Regions from separate parts of the Rhizobium atlanticum genome, predicted to be linked through region 2. Evidence: predicted binding sites of a transcription regulator. Region 2 holds the regulator's gene; each other region holds the start of a gene.
What was found. The regulator PhoB, encoded in region 2, activates phosphate uptake and scavenging genes when phosphate is short. The targets are predictions, from matches to a motif close to TGTCATNNANCTGTCAT.
Positions count from the first base shown of each region.

Region 1: the regulator PhoB is predicted to act here: its motif matches at 2,749-2,765, upstream of PH551_RS24545 (DUF2794 domain-containing protein).
Region 3: the regulator PhoB is predicted to act here: its motif matches at 2,112-2,128, upstream of PH551_RS16685 (UDP-2,3-diacylglucosamine diphosphatase).

Region 1 is NZ_JAQJCJ010000018.1:152,784-156,978, forward strand. Features, by position in the region: gene PH551_RS24530 (ABC transporter permease) at 1-752, shown strand, start outside; gene PH551_RS24535 (Bax inhibitor-1/YccA family protein) at 925-1,653, shown strand; gene PH551_RS24540 (GNAT family N-acetyltransferase) at 1,761-2,318, shown strand; gene PH551_RS24545 (DUF2794 domain-containing protein) at 2,325-2,726, opposite strand; gene PH551_RS24550 (DUF1223 domain-containing protein) at 3,025-3,765, opposite strand; gene acnA (aconitate hydratase AcnA) at 4,114-4,195, opposite strand, start outside.
Region 2 is NZ_JAQJCJ010000002.1:119,795-123,989, reverse strand. Features, by position in the region: gene pstA (phosphate ABC transporter permease PstA) at 1-441, shown strand, start outside; gene pstB (phosphate ABC transporter ATP-binding protein PstB) at 457-1,272, shown strand; gene phoU (phosphate signaling complex protein PhoU) at 1,317-2,030, shown strand; gene phoB (phosphate regulon transcriptional regulator PhoB) at 2,156-2,839, shown strand; gene PH551_RS02985 (GcrA family cell cycle regulator) at 3,226-3,759, opposite strand; gene PH551_RS02980 (aspartate aminotransferase family protein) at 4,184-4,195, shown strand, end outside.
Region 3 is NZ_JAQJCJ010000010.1:206,000-210,194, reverse strand. Features, by position in the region: gene PH551_RS16700 (FAD-binding oxidoreductase) at 1-590, shown strand, start outside; gene PH551_RS16695 (histidine phosphatase family protein) at 656-1,405, opposite strand; gene PH551_RS16690 (hypothetical protein) at 1,588-1,920, opposite strand; gene PH551_RS16685 (UDP-2,3-diacylglucosamine diphosphatase) at 2,189-3,001, shown strand; gene PH551_RS16680 (MFS transporter) at 3,167-4,195, shown strand, end outside.

The sequences.
Region 1 (4,195 bases), on a different contig from region 2:
GCATCTGGTGGCACAAGGATTATAGCGGCGAGCCGCTCGTCTCCTTCTCCTCGGAAGAGGCGCATGAACTCGGGCTCAAGATCGGAGACACGGTGACCGTGAACGTGCTGGGGCGCAATATCACGGCAAAGATTGCCAATCTGCGCCGCGTCCAATGGGAATCACTGTCGATCAATTTTGTGATGGTCTTCTCACCGAACACCTTCCGCGGCGCCCCGCATGCCTGGCTGGCGACCCTGACCGATCCCTCCTCGACGCCGGCCGAAGATGCGGCGATCCTGAAATCCGTCACCAATACCTATCCGACGATCACCAGCGTGCGAGTCAAGGACGCGATCGACATCGTCAACCAGCTCGTCGAGCAGCTTGCGACAGCGATCCGTGCCGCCGCATCGGTGGCGCTCATCGCCTCGATTCTTGTCCTGGCCGGTGCGCTCGCCGCCGGCAACAGGACGCGCACCCACGATGCGGTGGTGCTGAAGACGCTCGGCGCCACCCGCGCCATGCTGATTCGTGCCTTCAGCTACGAATATCTGATCCTCGGACTGGCGACTGCGATCTTCGCACTCTTTGCCGGCGCCATCGCCGCCTGGTTCATCGTCGCCCGCATCATGCGACTGCCGTCTGCCTTCCTGCCTGACGTGGCGGGCCTGACGCTGGTGACGGCACTCGTTCTGACAGTCGGCATCGGCCTCATCGGCACCTGGCGCATCCTCGGGCAGAAGGCGGCGCCCGTGCTGCGCGAGCTTTGAAGCTGTCCCAAGGCCTTCACCTTACGGCGATTTAACCGGCCGCGCCGTTGCAGGCCCTTGTTTGCAAAGGGCGAAAGCCTCATATTGTCTGCAGGCATGCTGGAGCTCCGCAGCGGCGCCCGGGTCGAGAACCCCGACACCGTATCTCCTTCGGAGCTTGTAAGAGGAAACTATGGCTGATCTTCGTAACTATCAAAGCCGCGTCCAGACCGGCGAGATGATTGATCAAGGCCTGCGCGCATATATGCTCAAGGTCTACAACCTGATGGCGCTCGGCCTGGCGATCACCGGCGTGGCCGCATATCTCGGATTCAACTTCGCGGTCCAGGACGGCCAGCTCACCCAGTTTGGCGCGCTTCTGTTCCAGTCGCCGTTGCGCTGGGTCGTCATCCTTGCCCCCCTTGCGGTCGTCTTCTTCCTGAGCTTCCGCATTCATCAGATGAGCGTCTCCGCCGCCCAGACCACCTTCTGGATCTACGCCGCCCTGGTAGGGCTGTCGCTCTCGTCGATCTTCCTGGTCTATACCGGCCAGAGCGTCGTTCAGACCTTCTTCGTCACCGCCGCCTCCTTCGGCGCATTGTCGCTTTACGGCTATACCGCGAAGCGTGACCTGTCGGCGATGGGTTCGTTCCTGATCATGGGTCTCTTCGGCCTGATCATCGCCTCGCTCGTCAACATCTTCCTGGCTTCATCCGCGCTGCAGTTTGCGATCTCGGTGATCGGCGTGCTGATCTTCGCAGGCCTCACCGCCTACGACACGCAGCGGATCAAGGAACTCTACTATGAAGCCGATGACGTCGCTGTCGCCGGTCGCAAGGCGATCATGGGCGCACTGACGCTTTACCTCGACTTCCTCAACCTCTTCATGTTCCTGCTGCAGTTCATGGGCAACCGCAGATAACAGGCGCAATGAGATCGAAAAGGCGGCTTTGGCCGCCTTTTTTGTTGCGCCGGTTTCGCAGGGATGATTTTAGAGGAGCCTGCTCTTCCGATGGACCTGCCGCCCCGATGTCCTTCCTCCTGCGCAACGCCGCCCAAGCCGACATCCCCGCCATCACGGAGATCTATGGTGACTCGGTCCTGAATGGCGTTGCAAGCTACGAGATTGCGCCGCCCTCCGAGGCCGAAATGGCCCAGCGTTTTTCCACGATAGTCAGTCAGCAATATCCCTACATCGCCGCGGCCGATGCGGACGGAAAACTCCTGGGCTACGCTTATGCGTCGGCCTTCCGCACCCGCCCCGCCTATCGCTGGATGGTGGAGGATTCAATCTACCTGGCCCGCGAAGCCCGCGGCCGTGGCATCGGCAAGGCACTGATGATCGAGCTGATCGACCGCTGCACCGCGCTTGGTTTTCGTCAGATGGTAGCCGTCATCGGTGGCGCGAGCCCGGCCTCGATCGCGCTTCATCTGAAGGCAGGTTTTGTGGAGGTCGGCCTGATGAAGGGCACCGGCTACAAGCACGGCCACTGGCTGGACACGATGCTCATGCAGCGCAGCCTCGGCGAGGGCATGACAACCGATCCGAATCCCTCCACCTACCCCGGTACGCTGTTTGCGGGCTGATAAGAGTTATTTGTCCACGAGTTTCAAGGTTTTGTCGAATACCTTGAGGACCTGGTTCAACTCGTGTCCGCGCTTCAGGATCATGCCGTTGATATTGATCACGGAATAGGCACCCTGCTTGGCGGCAAGCTTCGGGTTCTTCTCAATCCGGAAGAGTGGCATCTCGCCGGAGCGCTTGAAGACGGAAAAGACCGCTCTGTCCTTCAGATGGTCGATGGCGTAATCACGCCATTCCCCCTCGCCCACCATGCGGCCGTAGATCCACAGGATCGCATCCAGCTCGCGCCGGTGGAAAGTCACCGGAAGCGGGTCCTTGCTTTGTTTGTATTCCCTGAGATCGACGATGACCGAGGAACTATTGTCGACGGAGCGGCTTTCGCCGTGTCGCAAATCCGGCTGATCTGTCATCAGGTCTCCAAGGCCTCCGCTTGTGACAGGAGAGTGACAGTTTGCCCGAGCCGCCGCAAATTGCAAGAGCGGCGCTCCTTCCATTCGCCGCACGTCCAGTCACGTTCGCTGGGGACCAAGCAATGCTTTCTCCCCAGTGCCGCATTTCAGTCAAAACAGCGCCTCATTTGCGGGAGATTTATGCATCCCGGTTTGGCGCCAGCGCGCCAAAGGGCCCGGCGGAGCGTATCGACCTTAACCCCAGCCCCGAATACGCTCGGCCGGGCCGCCCGCATTTCACCCGTACTCGGGTGAAATATCAGATGCTTTTTCCCGCCATCACCACGGTCGCGCCGAGGATCGCCGCCGGATCGCCGTCGGCCGTGGCCGACTGTAGCAGGATTGCGCAGCCCTCGAGCTGCGGCCGCTGCAAGACGCTCGCCGGTAGCGTCAGACTGGTCGCCTTGCCATCCCACATGCCGACGGTTTCGACGTTGGTTACGCTGTGCAGATAGGAGATTTTCTTTCCGCTGTTTTCCCCTTTTTCAACGTCGATTGTCTTCTCCTTGTCGAAATAGACCATGACGACATTGGCCTTGCCCTGTCCGGCACCGATCTTGATCTCCAGCTCGTCGCCGCGCATCGCCGCGCTGACGGGAACGGTCAGCCCATTGCCTTCGCTGCTGTAGGTGTCGATCTTGCTGTTGATGCCGGTGAGATCGGCGCCGGCCAAATGGCCGCGCCCATTGACGATGGCCTGCGGCGTATAGACGTTGCTGCGACCCATCGTCCTGGCATAGCCATACTGCCGCTCGGTATTTTCCTTCGAGCTCAGCGTATCGGCCCAGCCGAGATAATTCCAGTAGTCGATGTGATAGGCGAGCGCGATAACATCGCCCTGGTTCACCAGCTTGCGGAAGGCGGCATCAGCGGGAGGACAGGAGGAGCAGCCTTGCGACGTGAAAAGCTCGACGACGCCTTTGGGCTTGCCGTCTTCGGCATGCGCCGAGCCTGCAAGAGCAACGCCGGCGACCAGCGGAATCAAGAAACGGGGGGACATTCACCTGCACCTCTTTTTCAGCGCCGGCGGCGTTTAGGAACCGAAGGCTCTGAGACATGACCGTAGGAATAATCCTTCCGGATCCAAACGAAAAGTCACGAACGGGTGAGACGTAGCTCGCCCGGAAGGCGCTGAAAACAAATCATCGTGAGCCCCATCGAATACTGTCGCCGCAAAGAAGAGCCGCCGGAAATTGCTCTCCGGCGGCCGCCATTATCATAGCAAGCTCCTAGATCCGGATGATTTCAGGCCGATTCGGCCTAAAATCTGAATCCGGATCTACATCAAAGAAGCAGAGCATGATGTTGTCCGAAAACCGCTCACACTTTTCGGCATCATGCTCGACAATCAGGCAGCGAGATCACGCAGAACCGTCTGCAGGATGCCGCCATTGTTGAGGTAGATCACCTCGTCGAGCGTATCGACGCGC
Region 2 (4,195 bases):
CTGGTCGGCGGCCTGGTGCTGACGCTGATGACGCTGCCGACGATCATCATCGCGACCCGCGCGGCCCTGCGCGCCGTGCCGCCCTCGATCCGCGCCGCCGCCTTGGGCCTCGGCGCCTCGAAGATGCAGATGGTGTTCCACCATGTCCTGCCGCTTGCCATGCCCGGCATTCTCACCGGCACCATCATCGGCCTGGCGCACGCGCTCGGCGAAACCGCGCCGCTGCTCTTGATCGGCATGGTCGCCTTCGTCGCCAATGCGCCCGCGACACCGCTCGAGCCCTCGACGGCCTTGCCCGTGCAGGTCTATATGTGGGCGAACGAGGCCGAACGTGCCTTCGTGGAGCGTACTTCGGGTGCCATCATCGTCCTGCTCCTGTTCCTGGTCGTCATGAACATGGGCGCCATCCTCTTGCGTCGTCGCTTCGAGCGCCGCTGGTAAACGGAGTCAAACATCATGAACATGCTGACGGAAGCTGCAGTTGAAAAGGCGCTGGATCAGAAGATGAGCAACGTCCCGTATAAAATGATCGGACAGGATGTCTCCGTATACTACGGCGAGAAGCGCGCGCTTTTCGACGTGAACCTGAACATCCGTGAAAACACCGTAACCGCCCTGATCGGCCCCTCGGGCTGCGGCAAGTCGACCTTCCTGCGAAGCCTGAACCGCATGAACGACACGATCGAGGGGTGCCGCGTCACCGGCAAGATCACGCTCGACAGCGACGATATCTATGATCCGGATATCGACGTCGTCGAACTTCGCGCCCGCGTCGGCATGGTTTTCCAGAAGCCGAACCCGTTCCCGAAGTCGATCTATGAAAACGTCTCCTACGGCCCCCGCATCCACGGTCTCGCCAAGTCGAAGGCCGATCTCGACCAGATCGTCGAGAGCAGCCTGCAGCGCGCCGGGCTCTGGAACGAGGTCAAGGACCGCGTGCACGAATCCGGCACGGGCCTCTCCGGCGGTCAGCAGCAGCGCCTGTGCATTGCCCGCGCCGTTGCCGTCAGCCCGGAAGTCATCCTGATGGACGAGCCCTGCTCGGCCCTTGACCCGATCGCCACCGCCAAGGTCGAGGAGCTGATCCACGAACTGCGCGAAAACTATACGATCGTCATCGTCACCCACTCCATGCAGCAGGCCGCGCGCGTCTCGCAGCGCACCGCCATGTTCCACCTCGGCAATCTTGTCGAGGAGAACGACACCGACAAGATGTTCACCAATCCGGACGATCCCCGTACCCAGGACTACATCATGGGTCGCTTCGGCTGATCACGGCCATCCGAAGCCTTCCCCTTATTCGAGGACAAAGCCCCATGGCATCGACACATATTTATTCTGCCTATGATGATGATCTGAAGTTCCTTTCCAGGCGGATTTCCGAAATGGGCGGCCTGGCCGAACAGATGGTCGCCGAATCCGTCCGGGCGCTGGTCAACGGCGATACCGCGCTGGCGCAGAAGGTCATCTCAGACGACGTGATCCTCGATCACACCGAGCGCGAAATCGGCGACAAGGCGATCGTCACCATCGCCCGCCGTCAGCCGATGGCGGCGGACCTGCGCGAAATCATGGGTTCGATCCGCATCGCCGCCGATCTCGAACGCGTCGGCGACCTTGGCAAGAACACCGCCAAGCGCGTCATCGCCGTGCAGAGCACCGGCGTGCCCCGCAAGCTCGCCCGCGGTCTCGAGCATCTCTCCGAGCTGGCGCTTGTCCAGCTCAAGGAAGTGCTCGACGTCTATACGACACGCGCTGCCGACAAGGCGACCGCCATCCGCGAACGCGACAACGAGATCGACGCCATGTACACCTCGCTGTTCCGCGAGCTCTTGACCTACATGATGGAAGATCCGCGCAACATCACGAGCTGCACGCATCTGCTCTTCTGCGCCAAGAACATCGAGCGCATCGGCGACCATGCCACCAACATCGCCGAGACGATCTACTACATGGCAACAGGCGCCCAGCCGGAAGGCGATCGCCCAAAGGATGACAGCGCCAACACCGTCGGCGCCGCGACGGAATAATCCTTCCAAGATTGCGTGCGCGCCCGTTCGGGGCGCGCAAAGAGGTCGCAGCCAATTTCTGAATTTGCGCAGGACGCCTGCTTAAACCCCCAGTTTAAGGCTTGTGCGCGAGGAGACGGACACGCATGATCCCGAGAGTCGCAGTTGTTGAAGACGAGGAAGCCCTCAGCGTGCTCCTTCGCTATAATCTCGAAGCCGAAGGCTTCGAGGTCGATACCATCCTGCGCGGCGACGAGGCCGAAATTAGGCTTCAGGAGCGCACGCCCGACCTGCTCATCCTCGACTGGATGCTGCCCGGCGTCTCCGGCATCGAACTCTGCCGGCGCCTGCGCATGCGGCCGGAAACCGAGCGACTGCCGATCATCATGCTGACGGCGCGCGGCGAGGAGAGCGAGCGTGTGCGCGGACTGTCCACCGGCGCCGACGATTATGTCGTCAAGCCCTTCTCGACCCCCGAACTCGTCGCCCGCGTCAAGGCGATGCTGCGCCGTGCCCGCCCCGAGGTGCTGTCCTCGGTGCTGAAATGCGGCGATATCGAGCTCGACCGCGAAACCCATCGCGTCCACCGCAAGAGCCGCGAAGTCCGCCTCGGCCCGACCGAATTCCGCCTGCTGGAATTCCTGATGTCGTCGCCGGGCCGGGTCTTTTCCCGCTCGCAGCTGCTCGACGGCGTCTGGGGCCACGACATCTATGTCGACGAACGAACCGTCGACGTCCATGTCGGCCGCCTGCGCAAGGCGCTGAACTTCTCCAACATGCAGGACGTCATCCGCACCGTCCGTGGCGCGGGTTATTCGATGGAAGCCTGAGGCTGAGGGAGTGTGTGGGGTGGGCGTTCCCGCCAAACGCACGGCAGTACGGCTTGTGAGGCCCCCCTTGCCGTCGTCGATCGCAGCCGCTTCGTCGCCAGCGTCATTGCGCCGGCGAGGCTTATGCGTCTCGGCACCAACCTCTCCTCCGTCATCCCAGGGCTTGACCCTGGGATCCATGCGGCTGGCACGGCGTGAAGAGCTGATGGCATCCAACTGCTGGGAAACAATTGAAGCCGAGTGCTTGGCTGTGGCTCCCAGGGTCAAGCCCTGGGATGACGGAGTGTGGGGTTGGCTTGGTTGCTATACGCAAAGGTCACCTCCCCAATCGAATAAAAAAACGGGCCACTCGGCCCGTTTCACATGCTCAGCGATACAGCCCCCGCTCAGCTGACCCGTGCCGCCGCCCGGCGCCTTTCGTTGATCGGCTGATAGGCAAGCTTCTGATGATAGCTGCAATAGGGCGAATTGTCGGGGGACTCGCAGCCGCAGAAATGGAAATCTTCCTTGAGCGGGTCGCCGACCGGCCATTTGCAGGTGCGTTCGGTGAGCTCCGTCAGGCCGAGGCGGCGAGAAATCGGCACGACCACATTGCCGGCCGGCACATACTCCATTTCCTCGACGGCATCGACCTCGATCTCTTCCTTCAGCATCGTTGCGCCCTGTTGACGGGTCACGGTGCGGGTGGTGATCCGGGAGGCGTAGTTCGGCGCGCGCGGCGCGGATGTCTGGCGCTTCGGCGTGCGCGCCGCGGTGGCCGTGCCGCCGGCCTTGGCGCGGCCGGGAAGGCTGAGCCTGTGCACCTTGCCGATAACGGCGTTTCGGCTGACGCCGCCAAGCTGCGCAGCAATCTGGCTGGCGCTCAGTCCTTCGGCCCAAAGCTTCTTGAGTTTCTCGACCCGCTCGTCTGTCCAGTTCATGCCCTGTCTCCACCTTTTGCGTTGGTGATGGCAGAATCCCTCACCGTTGTCCCGGAAGCCTCCGAAACAAGAAACGCTTGATCAATTTTGGTGACTAGTTCCGCCGCATGCAGTCTAGTAATTGAACTTTAACCTAGTGTGAGGCTGACTCCGTGACAAGAGTCGCGGGAATCCGGATGAATCGAATTTCAAGTTTTCCCCAACTTGCTGCCTCTGCGTGGCATTTCTGCAATAATGCCTGTTGAAGGCCGAAAGTGCCGCTGCACAACCTTGCTGCATAGGCTAAGGCGCCAGTTTTGTTGACATTGCAGCGCGAAAAGGAAATAGTACCGCTCGCCGCCGAAAGGCGGCATTTTTGATTTTTTGGACCTGGTTTTGTTAGCCGGAGTCCGTGCAAGACAACATTGAACGGGAGACCCGCGCCATGGCTGAAGCC
Region 3 (4,195 bases), on a different contig from region 2:
TGTGCTATTGCGGGGACATGGCGGCGGGCGAAAAGGCGGCGGCGAGGTTGCGCGGGATCGGAAAGCCGATCGCCGACATTGTCGGCCCGATGCCGTTCATCGGCTGGCAGCAGGCATTCGACCCGCTTCTAACGCCCGGCGCCCGTAACTATTGGAAGAGCCAGGATTTCGCCTCCCTTTCCGATGCGGCGATCGAGGTTCTCATCAATGCCGTGCGGAAGCTGCCAGGGCCGGAATGCGAAATATTCATCGGCCATGTCGGCGGCGCCGCCGGCCGCGTGCCGACCGAAGCCACGGCATTTCCACAGCGCAGTTCGCATTTCGTCATGAATGTCCATGCACGCTGGCGGGAAACCGAGATGGACGGAAACTGCATCGGCTGGGCGCGCGAACTTTTCGAGGCAACCAAGCCGCATGCTGTGGGCACTGCCTACATCAACTTCATGCCTGAGGACGAGACCGACCGGGTCGAAATGGCCTACGGTGCTAATTATGCGCGCCTTTCGGAAATCAAGCTGCGCTATGATCCGAACAATTTGTTCCGGATGAATCAGAATGTGAAGCCGATGGCGGCGGTGCGAGCTGCTTGAATAGATGAAGCGTAGAAGACCCCGCCCAAAACCGCTCCCCACAAGGGTCCCTCGTGGGGAGCGGTTTACCCACCACGCTTCGGCGTCATCGTCACGTCAGCGCCATAGGCATCGCGCAGCTTGTTCTCCTGTCCCGGCTGCCGGTCGGCGGCCTGGTGCAGCGGTATCGTGTCGTAGCCCTGCAAACGCGTTCCCTCGATCAGCGTAACGTCGGAATTCCCAGGATTGTCGGAGCGCTCGAACCAGTCGACGGAGTGGTGCAGGAAATTCATTTCGACCGCCCGGTTGGTGACGCCGTGGCCGACGATCGCGACGTTGTGGTCGCCGTTTTCGGCCTCGCGCATGACGGTCTGAAGGAAGAGACGCACCCGCTGCGCCACGTCCGCCCGGCTTTCGCCGTCCGGCGGCCGCGCATAGAACTTGCCGCTATTGTTGCGCAGCCTCGCCCATTTTTCGAACTCCTCGGGGAATTTCTGCTTCTGCTCGGCACGGTCGTAGATTTCGGTGAAGAGGCCGAAATCCTGCTCGCGCAGAAGATAATCTTCCCTGACATCGCCGACGAAGTTTTCCGGCAGCGCTTCGAGCAGCGCATCCTTGCTCTGGCGCGTGCGCAGAAAGGGCGAATACCAGATATGCAGCTTCTGGAATCCCTGGCTCGGCAGCCCTTTGAGGTACGAAGCGATGACAGCGCCTGCCTCAGCCGCCTGGCGATAGCCCCATTCAGTCAGCGGCACATTATGATCGCCGAATTGGCGGTAGGCCTGTTCGTTGATGTTGCCGAGGGATTCGCCGTGGCGAACGAGAAAGAGACGCATCGGCCATCCCGCTTTGTCGGACATGGAATCGTTGTCATCATGAACGCGCCCGATCGGCAGGGCAATATTGCCGGCCGAAAAGGGGCGTAGCGTCTGGTCGCCGCTTGCCCCCAATCCGCTTGGCCCGTCGATCTTGTTCACTCGGTTCCAAATCGAGAAGCGAGAGAGCGTCTTCGGGGCTATCAGCGGCCCTGGAAGATCTTGATGAGTTTTGGCGTAAACCGGTGAGCCTTGATGTCGAGCAGATCCTGATACGTAGCGCGACCGGAGATCGCGGCCGTCAGATATCGCTGGCAGGCGATCCTCGGAGCGTCATTGTCGGAGACGTTTGTCACGATCCCCGCGGCGCGCCGCGCATTTGCATCGAAATCCTTTGTGCACACTTTGACGAACTCGTTTCTCGCTCTCGCGCTGCCTTGCAGTAGCGTGACTGTCGCATCATAGTCCTGCTGCGTCGGTGCACAGCCGGCAAGCAGTGCCAAAGAAATCATTATTGTCGCGGTTCGGGCGCGCATCATCAATATCCCCCAGGTTACGCCTTGATCGGCAGCTGCTGTTAATTTGATTCTCGGCATGCGGGAAAGATCCAGGACCTCGCGGCGAGAAATTATAATAATCGGATTTCTGATATCGCTATTGCGAGCTTCGATGGGATCTGCGTTTACCATCCAGACGGAACGGCGGGTTGGCAGGGCTTTTCCCATCTTGTCATCTTCCTGAAACACGAGTCTGGTTTTGGAAGGCTAGATGAAAGATGGGGCACGAGCACTGTTCGTGACAGACATGATGGAACCCAGACATTTCCGCACGCTCTTCATTTCCGATGTGCATCTCGGCTCGAAGGCCGCGAAGGCTGATTTCCTGCTGGATTTCCTGCGCTACCACGAAGCCGATACGATCGTGCTCGTCGGCGACATCGTCGACGGCTGGCGCCTGAAGCGCAGCTGGTACTGGCCGCAGGTCTGCAACGACGTCGTCCAGAAACTGCTGCGTAAGGCGCGCAAGGGCACGCGCGTCGTCTACATCCCCGGCAATCACGACGAATTCCTGCGCGACTTCCCGGGCATGCATTTCGGCGGCATCGAGGTCGTCGAGCGCATGATGCATGACGGCGCGGACGGCAAGAAATACCTGATCCTGCACGGCGACGAGTTCGACGTCGTTGTCCGCAACGCCCGCCTGCTCGCCTATCTCGGTGACTGGGCCTATGATACGGCAATCCGCATCAACATCTTGCTCGCCGCCGTACGCCGTCGCCTTGGCATGCCATATTGGTCGTTTTCCGCCTGGGCGAAGCTGCAGGTCAAGCATGCGGTCAATTTCATCGGCGAGTTCGAACGCGTCGTGGCTGAAGAGGCGCGCAAGAGCGGAGCCGACGGGGTGATCTGCGGCCACATCCACCACGCCGTCATCCAGGAGATGGACGGCATCCGTTACATCAACACTGGCGACTGGGTGGAAAGCTGCACAGCGGTTGCAGAGCATGAGGACGGCACGTTCGAACTGATCACCTGGCGAGCGCTTGCTAGCGCAGTGCCGGCGCTTACCGCAGTCGAGCGTCTCGAAGAGGCGGAACTCGCCGCGCAGGCAGCGTGATTTTACAGCCGGCGCAGTCGCGGCGGCTCGCCAGCAATTTAGCCGTTACCGCGAGGTAACAGGCCCAATTTATTTTCTAAAACGTTTCCGGACGGCTATTTCTCGCAATGGTCGCCCCCCGCGGTGGTGTGTTAGGAAAACATCTAGTTTCCTTCAGGTCCACCGATGATTCCCGCTCAACATTCTCCGGGTGAGGGAGCGCCGCCGCGCTTCCGGCTGCTCAGCGCGCTGTCCTATTGCGCGCCGCTGCTCGTCAATGGCGTCGTGCTGCCATTTTTCCCGGTCTGGCTGCAAACCCATAGTTTCAGTGACCGTGAAATCGGCATTATTCTCGCCATACCGATGGTGGTTCGAGTCTTGGTGGCACCTGTCGTCGCCATGGTGGCCGACCGCATGAAGGAGCGCGCCACCGTGCTGCTCTGGTCGGGTGGCCTGTCGCTGCTGACGGCGATCGCGCTTTACTGGACGACCAGCTTTTGGCCGGTGACAATCGTCTTCGCGCTGCAGGGCGCCACCTTTGCGCCCTATGTGCCCGTGGTCGAATCGATTGTCATTTCAGGCGTGCGCCGCTGGGGGCTCGATTATGGGTCGATGCGCGTATGGGGCTCGATTGCCTTCATCGTCTCGACGCTCCTCGGCGGTCAGCTGATCGGCCGGGGGGGCGGCGGCATGGTGCTCGTCGTCATGGTGTTCGGCTTCACGATGACGGTGGCGATGGCGATCTTCTGTCCGCGGATCGGGCCCACACGGCGGCGCGGCCAGCCGATCGACCTGCCGGCCGCCACCGGCAGCGGGTTGCGCGAGCCACATTTGCTGCTGCTCCTGATCGGAGTTGCCATCCAGCAGTCGAGCCACGCGGTGCTCAATGCTTTTTCCTCGATTTATTGGCATCAGCTCGGCTTTTCCGGCACCGAGGTCGGCTTGCTCTGGAGCGCCGGCGTTGCTTCGGAGGTGACGGTGTTCTTTCTGTCGAAGCGTCTCAATCGGCGCTTCAATGCCTGGACATTGATCCGCTTCGGCTGCGCCATCAGCGTCTGCCGCTGGATCCTGTTTCCCATGAATGCCGGCTTTGCCGGCTTCTTCCTGCTGCAATGTTTCCACGGCTTCACCTATGCCTTCGTGCATACCGGCGTGCAGCGGAGAATCGTGGCGACGGTGCAGGAAACGCAGGAGGCCTCGGCGCAGGGCGCCTAT